DNA from 3 places in the Massilia sp. BKSP1R2A-1 genome. Region 1 is predicted to be linked to each of the others. Evidence: riboswitches for the same ligand, from Rfam matches in the RefSeq annotation. Region 1 holds a riboswitch; each other region holds the start of a gene.
What was found. Region 1 has a riboswitch for cobalamin ahead of ACQ7JA_RS01965 (cobaltochelatase subunit CobN). Riboswitches for the same ligand answer to the same signal wherever they lie in the genome.

Region 1 (4,275 bases):
GGCGACCGCGACGGCAACCCGAACGTCAACGCCGACACCATGCGCCATGCGCTGACGCGCCAGTCGACCACCATCCTCGACTTCTACCTGGAAGAAGTGCATGCCCTCGGCGCCGAACTGTCGACCTCGACCCTGCTGGTGCCGGTGACGCCCGAGATGCAGGCCCTGGCCGACGCCTCGGTCGACACCTCGCCGCACCGCAGCGACGAACCCTACCGCCGCGCCCTGATCGGCATCTACGCGCGCCTGGCCGCCACCGCACGCGAGCTCGGCGTCGGCCACATCCTGCGCAAGGAAGTCGCCGAAGCCCCGCCCTACCTCGACGCCGGCCTGTTCGCGGCCGACCTCGAAGTCATCGCGGATTCCCTGCGCGCCAACCACGGCGGCATGCTGGTCGAGCCGCGCCTCGCGGGCCTGAAGCGCGCCGCGCGCATCTTCGGCTTCCACCTGGCCTCGCTCGACATGCGCCAGAGTTCGGACGTGCACGAGCGCGTGCTGACCGAGCTGTTCGCACGCGCCGGCGCCGAGAAAGATTATTCGACACTCGAGGAAGCGCAGAAGGTCGAGCTGCTGCTGGCCGAACTGGCCCAGCCGCGCCCCCTGTACTCGCCCTACGAAGCGTATTCGGACGAGACCAATTCGGAACTCGCCATCCTGCGCACCGCGCGCGAGATCCGCCTGCGCTACGGCAGCCGCGCGATCCGCAACTACATCATCTCGCATACCGAGACCGTGTCCGACCTGCTCGAAGTCCTGCTGCTGCAGAAGGAAACCGGCCTGCTGCGCGTGTCTTCCGGCTCCTGCGACGTGATGGTGATCCCGCTGTTCGAGACCATTCCCGACCTGCAGCGCGCAAGCGGCATCATGGACGAGTGGATGTCCCTGCCGCCGGTCGCGAAAGTCATCGAGCAGCAGGGCCGCCTGCAGGAAGTCATGCTCGGCTACTCGGATTCGAACAAGGACGGCGGCTTCATGACCTCGAACTGGGAGCTCTACCAGGCCGAACTGAAGCTGGTCGACGTGTTCGCGGCCAGGAACGTCAAACTGCGCCTCTTCCACGGCCGCGGCGGCACCGTCGGCCGCGGCGGCGGCCCGAGCTACGATGCGATCCGCGCCCAGCCGCCCGGCACCGTCAACGGCCAGATCCGCCTGACCGAACAGGGCGAGATCATTTCGTCGAAGTTCTCGAATCCCGAGATCGGCCGGCGCAACCTGGAGCTGCTGGTGGCCGCGACCCTCGAGGCGAGCCTGTCGCCGCGCGACGAGGACGCCGCCAGCCGCGAGCGCCTGTCGCGCTTCGAGGCGGTGATGGCCGAGCTGTCCGAGCGCGCCTACCGGGCCTACCGCAACCTGGTCTACGAGACCCCGGGCTTCACCGACTACTTCTTCTCGGCCACCCCGATCGCCGAGATCGCGGAACTGAACCTCGGTTCGCGCCCGGCCTCGCGCAAGTCGACCCGCCGCATCGAAGACCTGCGCGCGATTCCCTGGGGCTTCTCCTGGGGCCAGTGCCGCCTTCTGCTGCCGGGCTGGTACGGCTTCGGCGCCGCCGTCAGCGGCTGGATCAACGATGGCGACCGCGAATCGCGGCTCGAACTGCTGCGCGAGATGTACGGCGCCTGGCCCTTCTTCGCCACGCTGCTGTCGAACATGGACATGGTGCTGGCCAAGACCGACCTCGCCATCGCCTCGCGCTACGCGAGCCTGGTGGCGGACGCCGAGCTGCGCGAACGCATCTTCCGCCGCATCACCGCGGAGCATGGCGAGACCCTGCGCTGCCTGGAAGCGATCACGGGAACGAACGAACGCCTGGCCGGCAACCCGCTGCTGGCGCGTTCGATCCAGAACCGCTTCGCCTACCTCGACCCGCTGAACCACCTGCAGGTGGAACTCATCCATCGCCGCAGGAAGCTGGGCGACAACGCGGATCCGCGGGTGCACCGCGGCATCCACCTCTCCATCAACGGGGTGGCGGCAGGCCTGCGCAATACAGGCTGACGCATCTGCCGCGTCTGCGGCTGAAGATTGCCGTGACAACAACGCCACTCGGCGTTACAATCCGCCGCTTGAGCGATTGGTGCCCTTCCGCAGGTCTGCGGGAGGGTGAAACGGGAAGCCGGTGACGCGCGGGATGATCATCCCCGCCAGTCCGGCGCAGCCCCCGCTGCTGTAAGCCTGACGACGCCGGCCGTACGCCACTGTGCATTGCACGGGAAGGCAGGGCCGGCGAAGGACGAAGGCGAGCCAGAAGACCGGCCAGTCACGATGCACTTTGTAGCGCCCGGGGTGTGGCGCTGCCGGTTGGCTGTCCCTATTCTTCGGTCCAGGTCTCGACACCGTGTGCGCCTTTTGGCGCGCCGGGACGCGCGCGGCTGCTCCATGGAACACGGGGCCGCCTGGTTTTCGTCCCGAGGTCGACCTGAATTGAGCGCTCGTGTATTCCATCGCGTCCTGGCGGCCCTGTGCTGCCTGTGCGCCCTGCCCGTCCAGGCGGGCACCCTGTTCGCCGTCGTCACCGAACGCGCGGCGCCCAGCGCCATCGAAGCTGCCCACCGCCACCTGGCGCGCCATCCGAAAGACCGCATCCTGCTGCGCACGCCGGCCCAGCTGATGGCGGCCGGTGAACGTGACGTCGAACGCTGGATCGCCGGCGCCGACAGCGTACTCGCGGTCTCGGTCTTCGGCGACCCGGCGCGGCGCCTGAAGGATGCGGTCGCGCGCCACGCGCGGCCATCCGCTCAGGTGCTGGCCTTCAACGGCGAAGCCTCCCTCAGTCTCATGACGCGCGGCCGCCACGGCAGCCTGAGCGAGTTTTCGCCCGAGCTGCTGCGCCAGCTGTCGAACGAAACGCCGCCGGAAACGGCCCTGCGGGCAGCCGCCCTTGACACCGCTAGCGCGCACTGGCTGGCCGCACGCCGCCTGTGGCAAGGCAGCGGCAGCGACAACACGGCGGCCCTGTTCGCCCACCTGCTTGCACGAGATACGCCCGTTCCCGCGCCACGTCCCGAGCCGATGCTGCGCCTGCGCGTGGGCGAGCGCGAACTCGCCGACGGGGCAGCGTGGGGACACGCCGCGGAGCTCGGCCTGAAGGACAGGCCGACCGTCGTCGTACTGGATCTCGCCAATATGGATGCCGTGGTCCCGGCCGCGCTGTGCCGCCAGGTCGAAGCCCGGGGCCAGCCCTGCGTGCAGCTGCTCACCCGCTGGGGCGGCACCTCGCGCGAGGCGCTCGAGCGCCTGCCCGAACTGGTCGCGCCCGCGCGCCCGGCCGCGCTGGTGGTGCTGCAGGACTTCGTGGTCGGCGCCGCCGAAGGCCGCGAGGCGGTCGAGCAAGCTTTCAAGCGCCTCGACATCCCCGTGTTCAAGGCCATCCGCCTGATGGACCGCAGCGCCATGCAGTGGCAGCTCTCGCCAGACGGCCTGAGCCCCGACTCGGTCCAGTACCGCGTGGCCCTGCCCGAGCTGCAGGGCATCGGCCAGCCCATCGTCGTCGCCGCGCTCGGCAAGGCGCAGCGCGATGCGCGGACCGGCATCGAGAACCGCCCGCCCGAGGTACTGGAACAGGAAGCCGCCCGCGTGGCGGCGCGCGTGGACCGCTGGCTGCTTTTATCCGCCAAGCCGAACCGCGACAAGCGGGTCGCCCTGGTCTACTACAACCACCCGCCGGGCCGCCAGAACATCGGCGCCGACAACCTCGACGTGCCGGCCTCGCTGTTCGACATGCTGCATGCGATGAAGGCCGCCGGCTATACGGTGGGCGAACTGCCGGCCTCGCCCGAGGCGCTGCTGGACCGCATCATGGCGCATGGCGTCAACCTGCCCGAAGACCGCGCCGCCCTGCGCGAGCTGGCCGGGGCCGTGAATGGCGTCACGGGCGAGGAGTACCGGCGCTGGTTCGCCACCCTGTCGCCGCGCGTGCAGGGCGAGATGACGAGCGGCCTGCTGGGGCGCCTGCATGCCGACGTGCTGGCGGCGGAAGCCGGCCGCGAATACCAGCTGGGCCGCAAGCGCGCCGAGGTCGTGATCGCCGAGCTGCAGCACCTGGTCGAGGGCGCCGACCATCCGAGACGCGAGGACGCCCTGCGCGACCTGGCCGCCCTGCGCGAGGGATATATCGCCTGCCTGGACGGGCGCGCCACGCGCCGCTGCGCCACCCTCGCCTCCCTGCAGCGGCGCCTGGTCGGCTACGGCATCGAGGGCATGCGCGGCTGGGGACCGGCGCCGGGCAAGGTGATGGTCGAGGGTGGCAAGCTGCTGGTGCCCGGCCTCGTGTTC
Region 2 (4,275 bases), 390 kb from region 1:
GTTCGGCCGACACGGCTTTCGCCGGTTTCACCCAGCTAAAGGTGCGCCATTTTTCCTCGCCCTGCCAGGTCACGGTCTCGCTGCTGCCGTCGGCGAAGCGCACCACCAGGGTCTGGGGGACGCTCGCGCCTTCGCGCCGCACCGTCACCTGGGTGCGGAAGGGGTAGGGGCCGCTGCCATCCTTGGCGTTCGGATTGGCTTTCTCCCAGTCCTTGCGCGCCTTGGCGATGCGCGCATCGAGCGCTGCCTCGGTTTCCTCGATCCGCTTGCCCTTCTCAAGGCGGGTGCCCGCCAGCGGCAGCACTTCCTCGCTGGCGATCGAGGCCACGCGGTCGTCCACGCGGGAGACGGCGTAGATCTGCTTCGCGAAGACTTCCTCGACCGCGGCGCGTTCGCCGCTGCCGTCGGCCAGGGCCTCGCGCAGGTCGGCCACGCTCGGGTGGCGGAACTTCCAGCGGCGGTAGTATTCCTTGAAGCCGCGTTCCATCGCCTCGCGTCCGATGCGTTCCTCGAGGTCGCGCATCACGAGTGCGGTACGGGTATAGACCGGGCCGATGCCCTGCAGGCGCTGCCAGGCATTCTGGCCGGGGGCGTCGGCGGGCCGGTCACGCGGGCTGGTGGCGCGCGTGATGTCGAAGGGATCGAAGACCGGGTCGATGCCGATGCGCTTGAAGAAGGCCGGCATCGGGTGGGCCTGCTGGCCGCGCTCGCGCAGCATGCGGCCGTCCCAGTACTCGTTCAGGCCCTCGTCCAGCATCGGCTCTTCGAACTCGTTGCTGGCCAGGATGCCGTAGAAGTAGCCGTGGCCGAACTCGTGGATGGTCACGCCCTCGAGCATGTACTCGTCGAGCGAGTTCTTCGCCACCTCGGCATGGCCGGATGCCGTGATGAAGGTCGGGTACTCCATCCCGCCCGCTTCCTCCGCGTTGTAGGGCGGGATCACCACCGTCAGCGTGCGGTAGGGGTAGGGGCCGAGGGTGCGCGAGAAGTAGGTCAGCGAATCCTTGGCCGCCTTCATGGCCGGCTTGGCGCTGGCCTCGTACTCGGGCGGGAACAGCACCTGCACCGTCACGGTCGGGCTGCCGGGGCCGGTCCAGGTCTCGACCAGGGGAGGGGCAGAGCGCTTGTCGGCGGTCCAGGCGAAATCGTGCACGTCATGCTGGACGTAGCGGCGCGTGACCATGCCGTTCTTCTCGCTCGGCGCGCCCTGCAGTTCGCCGGTGGCGCCGACGGTGTAGGCCTTGGGCACCGTCAGGCTGACGTCGTAGCTGCCGAAGTCGGCGTAGAACTCGGACTCCATGTGGAATTCGTGGGCGTTCCAGCGTGGCGCGGTGGCGCCGCGTTCGCCCGGCAGTTCCAGCACGGCGATCTTGGGGAACCACTGCGCCACCAGGTGGAAGCTGCCGAAGTAACCGGTGCGCGCTATCACGCGCGGCAGCTGGGTCTGGAAATCGATGTCGAGCGTCGTGCTGGCGCCCGGCGCCACCGCTTCCGGCAGGTCGAAGCGGGCCACGGTATGGTCGGTGGCCGGGCCGCCGTCGGGCTGGACGAAGCGCCACGGCACGCTTGCCGCGCCCTGGCGCACGCTGGCCAAGGCGATGTGGCCCCATTCGCCGTCCCTGATGTCGACGCCGCTGCGGAAGCCTTCGCCGCGGTGGCGCTGCTCGGTGAAGAAGGTGCTGCCGGCGCCCTCGAAGGCATTCATGTAGAGGTGGACGTAGACGCTGCGCACCGGCACCGCGCTGCGGTTGCGCCAGGTGAGGGCCTGCCGGCCCTTGATCAGGTGCTTGTCCGGGTCGAGCGTGGCCTCGATGCGGTAGCTGACCACGCGGTCCGACAAGGTGGCATGGTCGCCGGTGCGCACGCCGCCCCAGGCGGAGGGCGCGCTCGGCGTGGTGACGGCGGCCGCGTCGGGCGCGGCCAGCGCGATGCCGTCCAGCGAGGGTGTGGGGCTTGGCGCCGGCGCGTCGGCCTGGGCCAGCCAGGCAACAGCGCCGCCGGCCGCGAGCAAGGCGGCGGCGAGCACCGCGCGCAACTTGCTCCGTGCTTGGATATGCATGCAGGACTCCCTGTAATGACAATATTGTTTGAACGCGAATATAGCCAGAAGAGCAAAAAAACACCATGGGCATGCGATAGAACGCAGGATTTGAGGATGGACGCGCAAAAAACGCGACAAGGCTTGTCAGGTTATAATCGCGGCCGTTCTGGTGCCCGCGCAGGCGATCCGCCTGCACAGTTAAACGGGAAACACGAGGCAAAGGCGCTGCGCGCCCGCGCCGAGGTGTGCTGCCCCCGCAACGGTCAACAAGCGTCACCGCCTGATAGAAACCCTGTTTGGCGCGGTGACAGGCTGTCTCAATAACCACTGTGCATTGCATAGGAAGGTGGGACAGTCCGTCTTGCAAGCCCGGATACCGGCCAGGACAGGGGGAAGCGCGCATGCGGCAGGGCCGGTGCTGCGTCTTCCGTTGACTCCGGTGTGCGGGGACGCAGGCCGGTGCTTTTACCGAGAACATCCACAATGAATTTTGCTGCCTTCCCAAGCAGCGCGCCGGCCATCAAGCCGCTCGCGCTGGCCTGCGCCTTTTCCCTTTCCATCCTCGCCGCGAACGCCTTCGCCCAGGACACGGCCGTTCCCGAGATCGTCGTCACCGGCGCGCGCTTCCCCGCCCAGGTCTCGCTCGCGCCGATCGGCGCCACCGTCATCACGGCGGAGGACATCCGCCGCGCCGGCGCTACGGACGTGAATGCCGCGATCCGCAAGATCGGCGGCGTGTTCGGCCGCCAGAGCCTGGACGGCTCGCCCGACTTCGCCCTCGACCTGCGCGGCTTCGGCTCCAACGGCAGCCAGAACATGGTGGTGCTGGTCGACGGCGTGCGCATGAACGAGAACGAACTGGCCGGCCCGGTGCTGTCCTCGATTCCCGTGGACACCGTCGAGCGCATCGAGATCCAGCGCGGCGGCAGCAGCGTGCTGTACGGCGAAGGCGCGACCGGCGGCGTGATCAACATCATCACCAGACGCGGTACGCAAGCCGGCTACCACGGCTCCGTGGTGCTGGAAGCCGGCCGCTTCGACCAGTACGATGCGCGCGCGTCCGTCCGCCATGGCGAGGGCCCGCTGTCCTTCGACCTGGCCGCCGCGCGCCAGGGTACCGACAACTACCGCGACAACAACGAATTCCGCCAGAAGACCTTCAGCGGCGGCTTCCAGTGGGCCGCGAACGACGCCCGCATGGGCCTGCGCGTGGAGAGCGCACGCCAGGACATGCGCTTCCCGGGGTCGCTGAGCTATGAACAGTTCGAAGCCAATCCGCGCCAGACCCTGACCCCGAAGGACTTCGGCGCCCTGTCCAGCGACCGCGTGACGGCCTTCGCCGAGAAGCGCGTCGACAACGTGGAATTCGCGGCCGAGCTGGCCCACCGCGAGCGCAAGGTCGAATCGACCTACGACTTCGGCGGCTTCCTCTCCGCCGCGACCTACGACACCCGCCACACCCAGTTCTCGCCGCGCATGCGCCACAGCGCCAACCTGGGCGCCGGCCTGAACGAATTCGTCGCCGGCGTCGACCTGAGCCGCTGGGAGCGTGCCACCAGCCTCGGCTCGGATGCGCGCCAGACTTCGGAAGCCTACTACCTGCGCGACGAGATGCGCTTCGGCGGCGCCGCCAATGCCCGCCTGGCGCTGGGCGCGCGCCACGAGCGCTTCGAGAAGAAAGAGACCAACGCCGCGCTGGCGGTGCCGACCGGCACCCAGACGGTGAACGCCTGGAGCGCGGAAGGCAGCGTCGACGTGGCAGCGAACGTCACCGTGCATGCCAAGGCCGGCCGCAGCTACCGCCTGCCGAATGCCGACGAGAACGGCTACCGTTCCAGCGTCGGCCTGCTCGACGTCCAGACCTCGCGCGACCTCGAGCTGGGCGTGACTGCCGGCACCGACGCCCGCCGCATCGCCGCACGCGTGTTCCGCCACCGCCTGAAGAACGAGATCTTCTACGATCCGACCCTGGGCGGCGGCTGGGGCGCCAACACCAACCTCGACCCGACCCGCCGCCAGGGCCTGGAAGTCGAAGGCCAGATGGCGATCGGCCAGGCGCTGCGCCTGACCGGCCAGTGGCAGCGCGTGGACGCCGAGTTCACCGAGGGCCCGAACGCGGGCCGCGAGATGGTGCTGGTGCCGAAGAACGTCGTGACCGCGCGCCTGGCCTGGGTGGCCGCCGGCCCGCACAGCGCCGACATCGGCGCCCAATGGGTCGACCGCCAGCGTTACGG
Region 3 (4,275 bases), on a different contig from region 1:
GCACGTCCGCCAGCGGGACGGAGATCGAGCCCGTCATGCCGGCAAACAGCAGGCTGGCGACGGCGCACAGCAGCAGCACGCCGATGACGAGCGTGGCGCGCTGGCGGAGCAGGAAGGCTGGGTGATGCATGCGTCTCCTCTCGATGGTGCGTCCGGTCAGCGCATACCGTAGCGCAGCGCGGCGAACCAGGTGCGGCCGCTGGTGCCATAGAAGCGCGCCAGTTCGTACTGCTTGTCCGTCACGTTGTTGAGGCGTACCAGCAGCGACAGGTCGGGCGTGACCTGCCAGCTAGTGTACAGGTTGAGCAGCCCATAGCCGCCCAGCGGGCGCAGGTTGGCGGCGTCGTTGAAGCGCCTGCCGGACAGCTGCAGTTCCGCGCCCGTCTTGACGGGGCCGAAGCTGGTGTCGGCGGCGAACTTGGCGTGCTTCTTCGAACGGCGCAGCAACTGCTTGCCCGTGGTTTCGTCGGTCGGGTCCTGCCAGTCCAGGCTGCCGTGCAGATTGATTGCCGCGAGACGGGTCCGGGCTGCCAGCGTCACGCCTTCCAGCTTGGCCTCGTTGACGTTATAGGCGCAGCTGCCGATGCCGGTGCCCGGGCACGGCGTGCTCGAGACGATCATGTCGGTCAGGCGGTTACGGTAGTAGCTCGCATCGAGCTGCACGCGGCCGCCATCGTAGTGCAGCCCCGCTTCGCGGTTGCGGCCCTTCTCGGGCTTGTTGGTCTCCAGGCCGTAGCCGGGGTAGTACAGCTCGTTGAAGGTCGGTGCGCGGAAGCTCGTGCCGACGCTGGCGGTCGCGCGCAGGCCATTGCCGAGCTCAATGCCGTAACCGGCGGCGCCCGTGATCTTGTTCCCGTAGACCGAGCGATCGTGGCGGGCGCTCAGGTCGAGCAGGTGAGCGCCGCGCCGGGCCGAGTAGGCGGCCGCATAGGAGTTGGTGATCCGCGCGCGGTTCAAGGCGCGGCTGGAACTGGACTCGACGTCTTCCTTGCGGTGGCTGTAGAGCAGCTGCAGCGTGTCGGCGCCAATGGCGATGGCGTTCTGCCAGGTGAGCTCGTCCTGGCGGGTTTCGATCTGGCTGCGGCCGGACGCGGTGGCGTTGGTGAAGCTGCCCAGCTGGTCCCGTGAAGCCGCGTACTGCAGGGTGCTGCGCCAGTTGGCGCTGACCTGGCTGCTCGCATGGACGGCGGCCGTGTTGAGTTCCTGCTCGTTGTGGGTGTCGTAGCTGCCGGCGCCGCTGTCGTACTGGGCGCGCAGGGCGCTGTGCAGGAGCTGGGCGCCCACCTCCAGCCCAGGAGCCACGGTATAGGACAGCTGGCCGTTGGCGCTGCGGCGGCGGTAGCCGTCTTCGTCCGGGTTGAAGCCGGAAGCGCCCGGCCGGGTGGACGAGAAGCCGTCGGCATCTTCGTAGCCGGCGGTGAAGGCATAGCGCAAGCCGCCGCCCGAACCGGAGACGGTGCTGGCGGCCGCGCGCGTGGCGTTGCTGCCGGCGCCGAGCGAGGCGGTGACGACCGGACCGCCTTCGCCCTTGCGCGTGAAGACCTGGATGACGCCGCCGATCGCGTCGGCGCCGTACAGCGTCGTCAGCGGACCATAGACGATCTCGATGCGCTCGATGGCGGACAGGGGAATCGCGTTCCAGGCCGCGGTGCCGCTGGTCGAGGAGCCGACGCGCACGCCGTCGAGCAGGACCACGACCTGGTTGGCGTTGGAGCCGCGCAGGTAGACGTCGGTGGAGGCGCCCGGGCCGCCGTTGCGGGTGATCTCGATGCCGCGCTGGCGCTGCAGGATGTCGGCCACCGAACCGGCGCCGGAGCGTGCGATCTCTTCGGCGTGGATGACGGTGGTATCGGCGATCACGTCATGCGCGCGCTGCGGCATGCGGTTGGCGGTGACGACGACCGTGTCGGCGCTGGTCTGGGCGAAAGAAGGGAGAGTGAAGACGAATGCGAGCGAGCACGCAGCCGCCAGCCGTGTTACAGGAAGATTCATGAAATGTTCACGTCAAGGACAACCAGCCGACGTCCCCGTAGGCCAGATTGAACAGAAGCGCGGCATGGCCACGCTTCCACCTTTTGGCCGGTATCCGGGCTGGCAAGTGTGGCCGTCCGACCTTCCCATGCAAATCGCACAGTGGTCATGGAGGACGGTTCGCCGCGGACTCTTTCGAGCGCGGCACTTGCTTACCGTTGCGGGGGCAGCACACCTTGGCCTTGTTGAAGGGCTTCGTGTTTCCCGTTTAACTGCGCCTGTGAATACAGGCGCGAGCACCAAAACGCCGACATTATACGTGAGCGCGACGCGGTGTTGTCAGTCCTTCAGCATGATGATGCCGCCATAGTCGATGCGGTGTGCTTCGGAGGCCGCGCGCAGCGCCGCCTGTTCGATGCTGCCGCCGGCGTGGAGGGCGGCGAGCAGGCGCATGCTGCCCGCGTGGCAGACGAGCAGGGCGCGCGGGTGACGTGTTTCGCGCAGCGCGTCGAAGCATGCGGCCACGCGGCGGGCGACATCCATGACGCTCTCTCCGCCGCCGGGCCGGTAGTGCAGCAGGTCGGCGCTCCAGGCGTCTACCTCGGCGCGGGGGATGGCGTCCCAGGGCTGCATCTCCCAGGCGCCGAAGTCCATCTCGGCCAGGCGCGCGTCGAAGGTGACGGGCGCGCCCAGCTGCGCCGCGAGCTCGGCGCAGCGCCTGAGCGGGCTGGCGAAGACAGGCAGGTCGCCGGGCAGCCCGGCTTCACGCAGGCCCTGGGCGACGGCGGCGATCGCGGAGGGCGAGGCGGCGACGTCGCTGCGGCCATAGCAGATGCCGGGGGCGACTTCGGGCTGTGGATGGCGGACGAGGACCAGCTCCATGGCTAGCCGAGGGTGGCCAGGATGGCGATGTAGGCGACCGCTTCCGCCAGTTGCTGCACGGCGCCGAGGCAGTCGCCGGTATAGCCTCCGATGCGGCGGCTGAATTTGCGGGCCAGCCACCAGGTGGCGATCACGCAGGCCAGCAGTGCGGCAAGCACGGCTTGCGCTGAGAGCAGGCCGCCTGCGAGCAGCAGGGCTGCGGCCAGGGCAACCGTCAGCAGAGCGATGCAGAACTCGGCAGTGGACATGCGTTCGGCCAGCGGCTTGGCCTTGCCTTCCGCGCGTGAGTATTCCATGCGCCAGATGAGCGAGGTCGCGCACAGGCGTGACAGCGGGTGGGCCAGCAGCATGGCGCCGATGGCGCTGGTCAAGGGCAGCGTCGCAAGCGCCGTGACTTTCGTGCCCAGCATGCACACGACGCCGATCGCACCGTAGGCGCCGACGCGCGAGTCCTTCATGATCTCCAGCACGCGCTCGCGCGTCATGCCGCCGCCAAGACCGTCACAGGTGTCGGCGAAGCCGTCTTCGTGGAAGGCGCCGGTGATGTAGATGGTGGCCGCGGTCGAGAGCACCGCGGCCACCGGTGCCGGCAGCACGAGGGCGCAGGCTCCGTAGACGGCGGCGCCGATCATGCCCACCACGACGCCGACGAGCGGGAAGTAGCGGGAGGCGTGGTGCAGCCAGTCCTGCTCGAATCCGACCCAGCGCGGGATCGGCAGGCGGGTGAAGAACTGCAGGGCGACGAAGAACAGGCGCAGTTGCTGCATCTTACTGGCCGCTGGTACTGACCGAGGCCGATGCGAAGGTGGCCATCTCGTTCAGGAAGTTCGCAGCCGCATGCAGCAGGGGCAGGGCAAGCGCGCTGCCGGTGCCTTCGCCCAGGCGCAGGCCGAGTTTCAGGAGCGGGCGGGCGCCCAGGCTCTCGAGCATCATGCGGTGGCCGTTCTCGTCCGAGCAGTGGGCGAACACGCAGTAGTCGAGGATGGCCGGCTGCAGGCGCGCCGCGACCAGCAAGGCGCTGGTGACGATGAAGCCGTCGATCAGCAGCACCTTGCGCAGCTCTGCTGCTTTCAGCATGGCGCCGACCATCATGCCGATCTCGAAACCGCCGAAGGTGGCCAGCACCTCGAGCGGCGAGGTGGCGCCTGCATGCCTGTCGACGGCGGCGGCGATGACCTGCTGCTTGCGTGCGATCCCTTCGCCCGAGAGGCCCGTGCCGGCGCCCACGCATTGGGACAGCGGCAGCCTGGTGAGCTTGTGCATGAGGGCCGCGGCCGCAGTGGTATTGCCGATACCCATTTCGCCGAAGCCGACGACGTTGCCCGGCAGGTCGCGCATCAGGGCCATGCCGTGCTCGAGCGCGGTATCCAGTTCCTGCGGCGACATCGCGGCCTCCTGGGCGAAGTTGCGGGTCCCGCGGCC

Region 2: it holds a riboswitch for cobalamin, as region 1 does, so the genes downstream of both, ACQ7JA_RS00235 (TonB-dependent receptor family protein) here and ACQ7JA_RS01965 (cobaltochelatase subunit CobN) in region 1, are expected to answer to the same signal.
Region 3: it holds a riboswitch for cobalamin, as region 1 does, so the genes downstream of both, ACQ7JA_RS24675 (TonB-dependent receptor domain-containing protein) here and ACQ7JA_RS01965 (cobaltochelatase subunit CobN) in region 1, are expected to answer to the same signal.

What each region holds. Positions count from the first base shown of each region.
Region 1 covers NZ_JBOBRE010000001.1:440,058-444,332, reverse strand. Annotated here, with positions in the region: gene ppc (phosphoenolpyruvate carboxylase) at 1-1,998, shown strand, start outside; cobalamin riboswitch at 2,059-2,275, shown strand; gene ACQ7JA_RS01965 (cobaltochelatase subunit CobN) at 2,425-4,275, shown strand, end outside.
Region 2 covers NZ_JBOBRE010000001.1:52,985-57,259, forward strand. Annotated here, with positions in the region: gene ACQ7JA_RS00230 (M1 family metallopeptidase) at 1-2,059, opposite strand, end outside; cobalamin riboswitch at 2,192-2,440, shown strand; gene ACQ7JA_RS00235 (TonB-dependent receptor family protein) at 2,525-4,275, shown strand, end outside.
Region 3 covers NZ_JBOBRE010000025.1:791-5,065, reverse strand. Annotated here, with positions in the region: gene ACQ7JA_RS24680 (FecCD family ABC transporter permease) at 1-130, opposite strand, end outside; gene ACQ7JA_RS24675 (TonB-dependent receptor domain-containing protein) at 157-1,992, opposite strand; cobalamin riboswitch at 2,061-2,290, opposite strand; gene cobC (alpha-ribazole phosphatase family protein) at 2,311-2,853, opposite strand; gene ACQ7JA_RS24665 (adenosylcobinamide-GDP ribazoletransferase) at 2,856-3,620, opposite strand; gene cobT (nicotinate-nucleotide--dimethylbenzimidazole phosphoribosyltransferase) at 3,622-4,275, opposite strand, start outside.